Regions from separate parts of the Streptomyces sp. NPDC034084 genome, predicted to be linked through region 2. Evidence: riboswitches for the same ligand, from Rfam matches in the RefSeq annotation. Region 2 holds a riboswitch; the other holds the start of a gene.
What was found. A riboswitch is a leader RNA that binds a small molecule or an ion and turns the genes downstream of it on or off. The one in region 2 is predicted to bind ZMP and ZTP.

Region 1 (6,387 bases), on a different contig from region 2:
ATCGCCGAGGGCACGATCGAGGACCGGATCGCCGCGATGCTCGAGCGCAAGCGCGAGCTGGCGGAATCCGTCCTCGGGTCGGGCGGGGACACCCCGCCGGAGCTGACCGAACTGACCGATGCCGAACTGGCGGAGCTGGTGCGACTGCGAGGGGACGGACGATGAGCGGGTACGGACAGGGACGCGAGCACGGGGACGAGTACGGTCACGGGCGAGGCCACGCGTACGGGGACGACGAGCGGACGTTCGAGGCGCTGCCGCCGGTGAGTGGCGGCGGGTTCACCCGCACGTGGTGGGGACGGGTGTGGCTGAAGGCCCTGGAGGACACCGCGCTCGACGGGCAGCAGCTCAAGGCGGGCCGTCGGCACGCGCGCGCGGGGGCGGTGGGCGCCGTCTCGGTGCGACCCGGCCGGATCACCGCGATGGTCAAGGACCGTGACGGCACGGCGTACCGCGGGGACGTGCTGGTGCGGGAGTTCTCGGAGGAGCAGTGGGAGCGACTCCTCGACCTCGCAGTGGACAGCGCGGGCCACATCGCCGCGCTCCTCGATCGCGAGATGCCGCCGCACCTGGTGGAGGACGCGGCGGCGGCGGGGCTCGACCTGCTGCCGGGCATCGGGGATCTGGACGCGGAGTGCGACTGCGAGGCCTGGGACCACTGTCCGCACACGGCGGCGCTCTGCTACCAGGTCGCCCGCCTCCTGGACGAGGACCCCTTCGTGCTCCTCCTGATGCGGGGACGTGGCGAGCGGACCCTCCTCGACCAGCTGCAGGCGCGCAGCGCCTCACGGGCCGCCGCGCCGGCCGCGCGGGGCGCTGATGAAACGGCCGGCACGCCGGGTGACGGCCCCGACGGGGACGGCGGAATGCCCGGCGTGCCGGCCGAGGAGGTGTTCGCGGCGGGGTTCCTCTTGCCACCACTGCCGATGCCTCCGGTCGCCCCGGCCGCGCCCGGCCGGTCACCCTCCCTGGACACGGACACCCCGCCGGAGCCGGGGGTGGACCCGGCCGCTCTGGAGTTCCTGGCGGCCGACGCGGCGGCCCGCGCACACCGGCTGCTCGGGGAGTTGACGGGCGGCGCGGGCGCGACCGGTCCGGCCTGGCCCCGTCTGACGGCCGCTCAGGACGCGGTCCGGCTCGCGGTGGGCGCTCCCGCTCCCTGGATCGCGGCGCGGCTCGCCTCCGGTTCGGGGAGGTCGCGAGTGGAGCTGGACCTCGCCACGCGCGCGTGGCGCTTCGGGGGCGTCGCCGCCCTCTCCGTACTGGACGAGGAGTGGACGCCCGACGCGGAGGCACTGGACCGGGCCGGGGCCCGGCTGGCCGAGGCATGGGCGGACGACGAGCGGCCGGTGCTGCGGCGGGCGGGCGGCGCGCGGTGGACGGTGGTGGGCGCGGACGCGCAGCTGCGGCTCGGCGAGGACGGGCGCTGGTGGCCGTACCTGAAGGCGGGGGCACGCTGGGCCCCGGCGGGCCCGCCGGACCATGATCCGGCGGCGGCCCTGGCGGCGGCGTTCGCCGTCGGCACTACCGGAGCGGGTGACTGAGCGTGCCGCCGGTGGCGGCCAGGCTGCAGGTGACGATATCCGCTCCGAGGAGGTGACTCGTCCGGTACGGGTACTGGACGAAGGTCGTCCAGCGCGTGCCGAGCGGCTGCCGGGCGGCTTTGCGGCGGAGCGGTTCGCGGCAGAGCACGGTGGCGGCCTCCCGTACCGCCGCGTCGGTGGCGAAAGCGCCGACCAGGCGGGGCTGGACGACGACCTCGGCGTAGTGCGGTGTGTCGCAGCGCCGCCGGAGGGCCGTCCCGGGCGTGTCGCGGTCGACGTCGAAGCAGTCGCCGGTACGCAGCGCCTCGTACGAGACAGGCCGCTCAGGGACGGGGCCGCTCGGGGAGCGGTCGTCGCCGGCGGGGCGGGGGCTGTTCGCGGGGTCGTCGCTCGCGGTCCGGGACGGCGCCGCTGACGTGCTGCCCAGCGGCCGCCCAGGGCGGTCTTCGGGCGCCGCACCGGTCGGTCTGCCACTCGTGGTGGAGCTGCCCGTGGGCCTTCTGACGCTCGGCGTCCCGGCCGCCCCCGGCCCGTCCGTCGGGGTGGGAGCCGCCGGTCCCGTCGCGAGGGTGACGACGGGGGACGGCGCGCCGGCCGGGTCCCCGCCCGGTCGGCCGTCGGCGAGTCCGGCGCCTTCCGCGCCGCCCCGGGTGGTCAGGAAGGCGCCGGCCACGAGGGTGGCCGTGAGCAGCGGCACGAGCGGTACGCCGAACCACCGGGCACGCCGCGCCGCCGGCCCCGACCGGGACGCGCCACACCGTACGGACGGGGCCGACCAGGCGGACGTGCCGCCGGCCGCGCGGCGCTCGCCCCCGAGGGGGTCGTTCGCGAGGGGCTCGACCACGCCGGGGTCGGCCGAGCGAGGTGTGGTGGTGGGGGTCGGCGGATGGGACACAGGGACCAGGTTCTCCGGTCCGCGGCGGCGCGTCCGGCGTTCACCGGCTGCGGGACCCGACCCGTACAGAATCGTGACGATCGCCGACCGCACGCCCCGTCGCCACCGCCGCTCCCCCGTCACCGCCGCCGCCTGATCACAGCCGCCTACAGGCCGAGCTGGCGCTCCGCGCCCTCGACCGTCTGGGCGAGGAGCACGGCGATGGTCATGGGGCCGACACCGCCGGGGACCGGGGTGATGAGGGAGGCGCGCTCGGCGGCCGAGGCGAAGTCGACGTCACCGATGTTCCCTGGGTTGTAGCCGGCGTCGATGACGACGGCGCCCGGCTTGATGTCCTCACCCTTGATGAAGTTCGGCTTGCCGACGGCGGCGACGAGGACGTCGGCCTCGCGGACGACCGAGGAGAGGTCCTGGGTGCGGGAGTGGCAGTAGGTGACGGTGGCGTCGCGGCCGAGGAGGAGCAGACCTGCCGGCTTGCCCAGGATGGCGCTGCGGCCGACGACGACCGCGCGCTTGCCGCTGAGTTCGACGTCGTACGCGTCGAGGAGGCGCATGATGCCACCGGGCGTACAGGAGACGAAGCCGGGCAGGCCGAAGCCCATGGCGGCGAACGACGCCATGGTGACGCCGTCGACGTCCTTCTCGGGGGCGATGGCCTCGAAGGCGGCGCGCTCGTCGATGTGCGGGCCGACGGGGTGCTGGAGCAGGATGCCGTGGACCTCGGGGTCCTCGGAGAGGGCCGTGATGGCGGCGACGAGCTCCTGGGTCGTCGTGGCGGCGGGCAGCTCGACGTGCTTGGAGCGGATCCCGGCCTTCGCACAGCGGTTCTGCTTCATCTTCACGTACGTGACGGAGGCCGGGTCCGCGCCGACCAGGACGGTCGCGAGGCACGGCGTGACGCCGGTGCGGCGCGTGATCTCGGAGGCTCGCGCGGCGGTCTCCTCGACGGTGCGGCGGGCGAGGGCCGTACCGTCCATGAGGGTGGCGGTGCTGGTGGACATGGCAACTCCTGGGCGTCGTCTCTGACCGGTGGTTCGCCCAGGCGCACGGCATCGGCACGGCCGTGCCACCAGGGCACGCTCCGCCGGGCCGCTCCCCGGTGGTGATCCACCTCAAGCGCCAGTCACGGCCCGGGCCCCACTCTACGGGAGGGGTCGCGCTCCGGTCCCGGACAGGGGCATATGCGCGGGTATGGGGAAGTTGTCGGCGGCCTCCGGGCCCACGGCCCGCACCACACCCGCCCGCCTACCCGCGCACGAACACGGGCACGGGCGAGGAGGTACGCCCAGGCGCGTACGCGACGGACGGGAGCATCTCCTCGCGGTCTGCGGCGCCTCGGGGCGGATGCCGCGGGTCGCGGGGCATCCGGGCGCCCCGCGCAAGGCCCGCGGGGGTGACCTTCGTGGCGGGGGCTCGCTGGCCGGAGGCGGCGGCCGGCACGAACGCGCCGGGCACCGCCCTCGCCCTCGTCCGCCCGGTGCAGGTCGCCGCGGAGCACTTCCGGCATCCCGTGCGGGCCTGGACCTGTGCCGCGGACCCGTGCACGACCCGCACACCGGTCGGGTGCTCGGCGCGGTCGACATCACCGGCGGCGAACGGCTCGCACACCCGCACAACCTCGGCTTCGACCAGGGGTGGCGCGGGCGGCCGAGTCCACTCGCCCTGCTCGGGCCGCCCCCCCTGACCCGGGGCGGCAGGCTGTCGGCGCTCGGCCAGGCCTTTCCGCGGCCGGGTGAGCGCCCAGACGGCCTGAGCAGGCATACGTCCGCGTCCACCAGCACGCCGCCGGAGCCGGCAAGAAGGGGGTCCCGCCGGCGAGCCGCACGACTGGGGTCGCGCCCTCGTGAGCGGGCAGGCGTGCTCTGTCCCACGCGGAGCACACTCGTCACGTCGCTGAGCGGGCCCCTCGCGGATAGTCTGGGATTCATGATCGAGTCCGGACGGCCGCTCCGTCGGAGCTACGGCTACGGCAGGCTCGTGCGGCTGTCGCCGGTGATTCTGACCGTCGTCATCGCCGGCCTGGCCTACGCCACTCCGCCGGAAATGGCCTTCAGCCGCCTCCTGCCCGCGGCGCCGGCTCTGGCCGCCGCCATGTGGCCGGTCCTCCCGACCGTCCTCCTCGGGACCGTCTGCCTCATTCTGATGATCGGCCTCAGCCTGGTCTTCCCCGGTCTCGGGACGTGGTGGACGTGTGGGGGGATCGTCGCGGTGACCGTGGCCGCCGCATACGGAAGCCATGTCCGGCTTCAAAGGGAGCGCACGCTCATTCAGGTACGGCTCGTCGCCGACGCGGCCCAGCAGGTGGTGCTGCGGCCCCTGCCGCACCGTTTCCGGAACGTCGAGATCGAGTCGCTGTACCTCGCGGCCGCCGCGGAAGCCCGCATCGGCGGGGACTTCTACGAGGTCGTCGACACCGCGTACGGCGTACGGCTGCTCATCGGAGACGTGCGGGGCAAGGGCCTGCCGGCAGTAGGGGCGGCCGCGGCGATCGTCAACGCATTTCGGGAGGCGGCTCACGGCGAGGCCTCCTTGGCCGACGTCGCCCGCAGGCTCGACGCCAGCTGTGCCCGGCACAACGCCGCCCATCCACCCGAGGCACCGATGGAACGCTTCGCCACAGCGCTGCTCGTCGAGATCCCGCATCAAGGCAGCCACATCACCATCGTCAACTGCGGACACCCACCGCCCTTGATCCACACCTCCAAGAACGTGCGCACCCTCGAGCCGACCGTCCCATCGCCCCTGCTCAGCCTCGCGGAATTGATCGGTGACCAATACCGTGCGGACTCCTTCGACTTCGCTCCCGGCGAGCTTCTCCTCCTCTACACGGACGGGATCGCCGAAACCCGTGCCCGGGACGGTGAGTTCTTCCCGTTGACAGCATGGATGCGCCGACAGCCCGCCACGCCTCCCCGTGATCTGCTCACGGCTCTGCACCACGAACTCCTCCGTCACAGCAGGGGCAGTCTCGACGACGACATCGCCGCCTTGGCCGTACGCCTGCACACGCCGTGACCCATGCCAGTGGGCGAGGTGTCGCCCCACGAACCCTGGAGACCCTCACCGGCTGGGCCTTCGCCGCCTTCCGGGGCGACGGCCTGGAATGCCTCGAACTCCTCCACCGGCGGGCGGGCGGGGACATCAAGGCACGGGCAGGGCCTGTTCCGCCCAGATCGTCTTGCCTGTCGGCAGGTAACGCGTACCCCAGTGCTCGGTGAGCTGGGCGACCATGAACAGTCCCCGCCCGCCCTCCTCGTCGTTGCCGGCGTAACGGGCATGCGGTGAGGTGTGCTGCGAGTCGGAGACCTCACAAATGAGAGAACGGTCCCGGATCAAGCGCAGACCGATCGGGCCGGAGGCGTGACGGATCGCGTTGGTGACCAGTTCACTGACCACCAGTTCCGTGGTGAAGGCCAGATCGTCCAGTCCCCACCGTCCAAGCTGTTCCGCAGCCACCGAACGTGCGCGAGCGACGAGCGCGGGGTCCGAAGGCAACTCCCAGGCCGCCACCTGGCGTGCGTCCAGCGCACGGGTGCGCACGACAAGGAGCGTCGCGTCGTCCCGCACACGATCCGACACCAGCTCCGCGACGATCTGGGCGCACAACAGGTCGCACGACGATCCTCGCTGCTCCCCGAGTACAGCCGCCAAGCGGCCCAACCCCACGTCGACGCCTTGCCCCCGGGCCTCCGCGAGGCCGTCGGTGAACAGGACGACGAGGCTTCCTGCGGCGAGTGCCACTTCCGCGTGCTCGTACGGAAGCCGTCCCACGCCCAGGGGAGGCCCCGGTGGCAGAGGAAGGAAGCCGACGGGGCCGTGCGGCTGCACCACAGCCGGCGGCAGGTGTCCCGCCGCCGCCCAGGTGCTCGTTTCGGAAGCCGGATCGTAGATCCCGTAGACGCACGTCGCCCCGACGGCGCCACTGTCGTCCGAGCCCTTCACGTGCTG
Region 2 (6,387 bases):
CCGAGGACCGTGCCCGCCGTCGCCGTGGTCACCGAGCCGCGCTGGAGCGCCGAGGTCAGCAGCAGGAACGCGGCCCCGCCGCCGACGAGGAGCGCGTACCAGGCGGGATCGGCGAAGTCGACGCCGTCGATCAGCCGGACCGCCACCTCCACCACCCCGAAGCCGAAACCGGCCCCGAGGCCGAGGAGCAGCGCCCGGGGCCGCTCCGGCAGCCGGCCCGCCGCGACGCCGAGCAGCAGGACTCCGAACGAGATCCCGAGCAGCGCCCAGCGCAGCGCCTCCGAACCGTCCCGGTGACCCTCCTCGCCGGAGGCCAGCGCCAGCATCGCGAGCCCCGCGCAGACCACGGCGACGGCCGCCCACTCCACCCGGCTCAGCCGCACCCGCAGCACCCGCGAGGCGATGACCGCCGTGACCGCCAGGCTCGCGGCGAGCGCCGCGCCCACCATGTAGATGGGCAGCGTCCGCAGGGCCACGATCTGCAGCGCGAAGCCCAGACCGTCCATCCCGAGACCGGCGAGATACCGCCACTGCCGCAGGGCCCGCCACATCAGCGCGACATCGACGCCACCGCCCGTCCCCGGCCGCGTGGCGCGGGCGGCCATCGCCTGGAGGACCGAGGCCGCGCCGAAGCACACGGAGGAGGCGAGCGCACAGATCATCCCGAGAAGCACGAAACGACTCTAGGGCGTGAGGCCGGAAACCACCGGCCTACACTGTGCGGTCGCGGCGCGGTCGCGCGGGCGGGCACGGGTGGGCGCCGGAAACGCGGTGAAGGGGAGGCGACGGACATGCGCAGGCTGAGGTCGAGCACGGTGGTGCTCGGCGGGATGGGTGTGCTCGCGGCGACGATCACCGCGTGCGGTTCGGAGCCGGACAGGCGGTGCGTGGACCCGCTGACCCGGGAGGAGCTGCCCAGCTACGAGTGCCGGAGCGGTGGCGACGACGACAACGGCTCCACCCACCGCGGCTCGTACTACTACGGCGGTTCCGTCCGCGACAAGCGCGTCAGCGGCGGCAGCTTCGACAAGACCGCCGTCGACACCGGCGGCTTCGGCTGCTCCGGCAGCGGCGGCGGCTGAGGCGGGCACGGCACCGTGGAACGCCACACCATCGAGCCCCGGCCCGGCTGGCAGCAGACGGTCGAGGAACAGGGACTGGTCTATCCGCTGACCCGCCACCCGGACGGTTCGCTGCGCCCGTACTGGGACGAGAGCGCGTACTACTCCTTCTCGCTGCCCGAGGTCGAGGCCCTGGAGGAGGTCGTCGAGGAGCTGCACGCGATGTGCCTGGCGGCCGCCGCGCACATCGTCGAGCACGACCGGTTCGCCGAGCTCGGGATCACCGATCCGAAGCTGGCGGGGCTCGTCGCCGAGTCCTGGCGGCGCCGCGCCGAACTCCCCTCCCTGTACGGCCGCTTCGACCTGCGCTACGACGGCGAGGGCCCGGCCAAGATGCTGGAGTACAACGCCGACACCCCGACCTCGCTCGTGGAGGCCGCGAGCCCGCAGTGGTTCTGGATGGAGGAACGGTTCCCCGGCGCCGACCAGTGGAACTCGCTCCACGAGCGGCTCGTCGCCGCCTGGAAGCGCCAGGCCCCCCTCCTGCCGCCCGGCCCCGTCCACTTCGCCCACTCGGACGGCGACGAACTCGGAGAGGACCTGATGACGGTCGCGTACCTCCGCGAGACCGCCCAGCAGGCCGGGCTCGACACCGAGGCGCTCTCCGTCGAGCGGATCGGCTGGGACCGGCTCTCGCGCCGCTTCGTGGACGACCGGCTCCGCTTCATCCGCAGCTGCTTCAAGCTCTACCCGTGGGAGTGGCTGACCACCGACCGCTTCGGCCGGTACGTCCTGGACACCCTCGACAACGGCGGCGGCACCGGCACGACCTGCTGGATCGAACCTGCCTGGAAGATGCTCCTCTCCAACAAGGCGCTCCTCGCGATCCTGTGGGAGCTGAACCCGGGCCACCCGAACCTCCTGCCCGCCCACCTCGACGGGCCGCGCGAACTCGCCTCGACCACGGGGTGGGTCGCCAAGCCGCTGCTCGGCCGCGAGGGCGCGGGCGTCACCCTGCACGAGGCCGGTACGGAGCCCTTCGTACGGGACGGGGAGCCCTGCTGCTACCAGGAGCTGGCCCCGCTGCCCGACTTCGACGGCAACCGGGTGGTGCTCGGCGCGTGGGTCGTCGAGGACGAGGCGGCGGGGCTGGGCATCCGGGAGTCGGCGGGCCTCGTCACCGACGAGTACGCCCGCTTCCTCCCGCACGTCATCCTCTAGGAGGTGTCCCGGGTGTCCTGGGCGCTTCCGCTCACTCCGACAGAACGCCCCTCAACTGCTCCAGACCCCAGTCCAGATCCTCCTTCGAGATGACCAGCGGCGGGGCGATCCGGATCGTGGAACCGTGCGTGTCCTTCACCAGGACCCCACGCTCCATCAGCTTCTCCGAGATCTCCCGGCCCGTGCCCTTGGACGGCACGATGTCCACCCCGGCCCACAGCCCGCGCCCGCGCACCGCCTCCACCGCGCCGCCGCCCACGAGCAGCCCCAGCTCGGCGTGGAGGTGCTCGCCCAACTCCGCCGCCCGCTCCTGGAACTCACCCGTCCGCAGCATCGCGATCACCTCAAGGGCCACCGCGCAGGCCAGCGGGTTCCCGCCGAACGTCGACCCGTGCTCACCCGGCCGGAACACCCCGAGCACCTCACGGTCGGCCACCACCGCCGACACCGGCACCACCCCGCCGCCCAGCGCCTTCCCCAGGATGTACACGTCGGGCACCACACCCTCGTGCTCGCACGCGAACGTCCGCCCCGTCCGGCCCAGACCCGACTGGATCTCGTCCGCCATGAACAGCACGTTCCGTCGGCGCGTCAGCTCCCGCACCCCCGCCAGATAACCGGCCGGCGGGACCAGGACCCCCGCCTCCCCCTGGATCGGTTCGAGCAGCACGGCCACCGTGTTCTCGGTGACCGCCGCCTCCATCGCCGTCAGGTCCCCGTACGGCACGATCTCGAACCCCGGTGTGTACGGCCCGTAGTGGTCCCGCGCCTCGTGGTCCGTGGAGAAGCTCACGATCGTCGTCGTCCGGCCGTGGAAGTTGTTCGCCGCGACCACGATCTTCGCGTGCCCGTCCGGCACGCCCTTCACCTCGTACCCCCACTTCCGGGCGGTTTTCACGGCCGTCTCGACCGCCTCCGCCCCCGTGTTCATCGGCAGCACCGCCTCCTTCCCGCACAGCTCCGCGAGCTGCGCGCAGAACTCGGCGAACCGGTCGTGGTGGAAGGCGCGCGAGGTCAGCGTCACCCGCTCCAACTGCGCCTTGGCGGCGTCGATCAGACGCCGGTTGCCGTGCCCGAAGTTGAGCGCCGAGTACCCGGCGAGCATGTCGAGATAGCGGCGCCCCTCGACATCGGTCATCCAGGCTCCGTCCGCCGAGGCGACGACGACCGGAAGGGGGTGGTAGTTGTGAGCGCTGTGCGCGTCCGCGGAAGCGATGGCGTCTTCTGTCCTCGGCACGGGATCTCCGTTCGTCCTGCGGCTCGGGGGGTACGTGTGGCCCCCTTCTTATCGTCGCTCGGATGCCGGACGGGGAAACCTCGGCGACGGCGCGCCAGCTACCCTGGAGCCACGCACGGCGACTGGCGTACGGGGAAGCGACCCCGGGGGAGCCGCGCGCGTACCACCACACGAGGTGCCGCTCGCCTGGGCATCACGGGCCCCTGGTCCCGTGCGCACCTCAGCCCCGGGACCGTTCCGCCGAACGCCCGGAGGACACCGGCATGACCACCCCGCAGCAGCATCCCGCGCTCGCCGCCGCCGACCCCGAACTCGCCGCACTCGTCGGCGCCGAGGAACGGCTGCAGGCCGAGACCCTGCGCCTCATCCCCAGCGAGAACTACGTCTCCGCCGCCGTGCTCGAAGCCTCCGGCACCGTCCTCCAGAACAAGTACAGCGAGGGCTACCCCGGTCGCCGCTACTACGAGGGCCAGCAGAACATCGACCAGGTCGAGACCCTCGCGATCGAACGCGCCAAGGGCCTCTTCGGCGTCGACCACGCCAACGTCCAGCCCTACTCCGGCTCGCCGGCCAACCTCGCCGTCTACCTCGCCTTCGCGCAGCCCGGCGACACCGTCATGGGCATGGCCCTGCCCATGGGCGGCCACCTCACCCACGGCTGGGGCGTCTCCGCCACCGGCAGCTGGTTCCGGGGCGTCCAGTACGGCGTCCGCCAGGCCGCGGTCTCCGACGGCGGGGGCCTCATCGACTTCGACCAGGTCCGCGACCTCGCCCTCAAGGAGCGCCCGAAGGTCATCTTCTGCGGCGGCACCGCGCTGCCCCGCACCATCGACTTCGCCGCCTTCGGCGAGATCGCCCGCGAGTCCGGCGCCGTCCTCGTCGCCGACGTCGCCCACATCGCCGGCCTCATCGCGGGCGGCGCCCACCCGTCCCCGGTCGGCCACGTCGACGTGATCTCCACGACCACCCACAAGACCCTCCGCGGCCCGCGCGGCGCCATGCTGATGTCCACCGAGGAGCACGCCAAGGCCCTCGACAAGGCCGTCTTCCCCGGCCTCCAGGGCGGCCCCCACAACCAGACCACCGCCGCCATCGCCGTCGCCCTCCGCGAGGCCTCCCAGCCCTCCTTCCGCGACTACGCCCACGCCGTCGTCGCCAACGCCAAGGCCCTCGCCGAGGCGCTCCTCGCCCGCGGCTTCGACCTGGTCTCCGGCGGCACCGACAACCATCTGATCCTGATCGACCTCACCCCCAGGCAGGTCCCGGGCAAGATCGCCGCGAAGGCCCTCGACCGGGCGGGGATCGTCGTGAACTACAACACCGTTCCCTACGACCCGCGGAAGCCCTTCGACCCCTCCGGCATCCGCATCGGCACCCCTTCCCTCACCTCCCGCGGCCTCACCACGGACCACATGGCCACGGTCGCCGACTGGATCGACCGCGCTGTCACCGCCGCCGGCACCGGCGACGAGGACACCCTCCGCGCGATCCGCGCCGAGGTCGCCGACCTGATGGCCACCCACCCGGCCCCGGGCCTCCCGGTCTGACCACGGCCGCCGGGCGGTCCCGCCGCCCGGCCGCCGACCCGCCGACCGCACTGTGTTCCTGGTCTCATCGGCGACGATCCTCAGCGGCCGGGCCCGGAACGCCGCGCCCTCCTCGAAACGCCCGAACGGCCGGTACGCGTTGAAGAAGGCCCGTCCTCACGCTCTCGGTACACCGGCAGTCGGGGATCGGTTCCCACACCTGAGAGAATGATGTGCATGGCCTCTGACAGTCCCCGTGTGCTCTCCGGAATCCAGCCCACCGCAGGCTCGTTCCACCTCGGCAACTACCTCGGCGCCGTCCGCCAGTGGGTCGCCCTCCAGGAGACCCACGACGCCTTCTACATGGTCGTCGACCTGCACGCGATCACGGTCCCGCAGGACCCCGCCGAGCTGCGCGCCAACACCCGGCTCGCCGCCGCCCAGCTCCTCGCCGCCGGTCTCGACCCGGAGCGCTGCACCCTCTTCGTCCAGAGCCACGTGCCCGAGCACGCGCAGCTCGGCTGGGTCATGAACTGCCTCACCGGCTTCGGCGAGGCGTCCCGCATGACCCAGTTCAAGGACAAGTCCGCGAAGCAGGGCGCCGACCGCGCCACCGTCGGCCTCTTCACGTACCCGATCCTCCAGGTCGCGGACATCCTGCTCTACCAGGCCAACGAGGTCCCGGTGGGCGAGGACCAGCGCCAGCACATCGAGCTGACCCGCGACCTCGCGGAGCGCTTCAACGGCCGCTTCGGCGAGACGTTCACGATCCCCAAGCCGTACATCCTCAAGGAGACGGCGAAGATCTACGACCTCCAGGACCCGACGATCAAGATGAGCAAGTCGGCGTCCACGCCGAAGGGTCTCATCAACCTCCTGGACGAGCCGAAGACCACCGCGAAGAAGGTCAAGAGCGCCGTCACCGACACCGACACGGTGATCCGCTTCGACCCGGTGAACAAGGCGGGCGTCTCCAACCTGCTGACGATCATGTCCACGCTCACCGCCACGTCCGTCGAGGACCTGGAGAAGAGCTACGAGGGCAAGATGTACGGCGCGCTCAAGACGGATCTCGCCGAGGTCATGGTGGACTTCGTCACGCCGTTCCGGGCCCGCACGCAGGAATACCTGGACGACCCGGAGACGCTGGACTCGGTCCTGGCCAAGGGCGCGGAGAAGGCCCGTGCCGTCGCCGCGGAGACGCTCGCGCAGACGTACGAGCGGATGGGCTTCCTGCCCGCCAAGCACTGAGTCCTGGGACCCTGGCCACGAGGGTGGTGCAGGACGCACACTGGCGGCTGCACCACCACACACCGACTCGACGACGGACGACGGAGGAGAA

Region 1: it holds a riboswitch for ZMP and ZTP, as region 2 does, so the genes downstream of both, ACZ51I_RS06125 (bifunctional 5,10-methylenetetrahydrofolate dehydrogenase/5,10-methenyltetrahydrofolate cyclohydrolase) here and ACZ51I_RS24380 (serine hydroxymethyltransferase) in region 2, are expected to answer to the same signal.

Annotation. Positions count from the first base shown of each region.
Region 1 covers NZ_JBVISK010000002.1:132,915-139,301, forward strand. Annotated here, with positions in the region: gene ACZ51I_RS06110 (DEAD/DEAH box helicase) at 1-165, shown strand, start outside; gene ACZ51I_RS06115 (SWIM zinc finger family protein) at 162-1,544, shown strand; gene ACZ51I_RS06120 (hypothetical protein) at 1,525-2,439, opposite strand; gene ACZ51I_RS06125 (bifunctional 5,10-methylenetetrahydrofolate dehydrogenase/5,10-methenyltetrahydrofolate cyclohydrolase) at 2,586-3,440, opposite strand; ZMP/ZTP riboswitch at 3,469-3,576, opposite strand; gene ACZ51I_RS06130 (PP2C family protein-serine/threonine phosphatase) at 4,366-5,454, shown strand; gene ACZ51I_RS06135 (SpoIIE family protein phosphatase) at 5,581-6,387, opposite strand, start outside.
Region 2 covers NZ_JBVISK010000006.1:556,016-562,402, forward strand. Annotated here, with positions in the region: gene ACZ51I_RS24360 (hypothetical protein) at 1-662, opposite strand, end outside; gene ACZ51I_RS24365 (hypothetical protein) at 792-1,082, shown strand; gene ACZ51I_RS24370 (glutathionylspermidine synthase family protein) at 1,098-2,282, shown strand; gene rocD (ornithine--oxo-acid transaminase) at 2,314-3,519, opposite strand; ZMP/ZTP riboswitch at 3,628-3,718, shown strand; gene ACZ51I_RS24380 (serine hydroxymethyltransferase) at 3,783-5,066, shown strand; gene trpS (tryptophan--tRNA ligase) at 5,283-6,296, shown strand.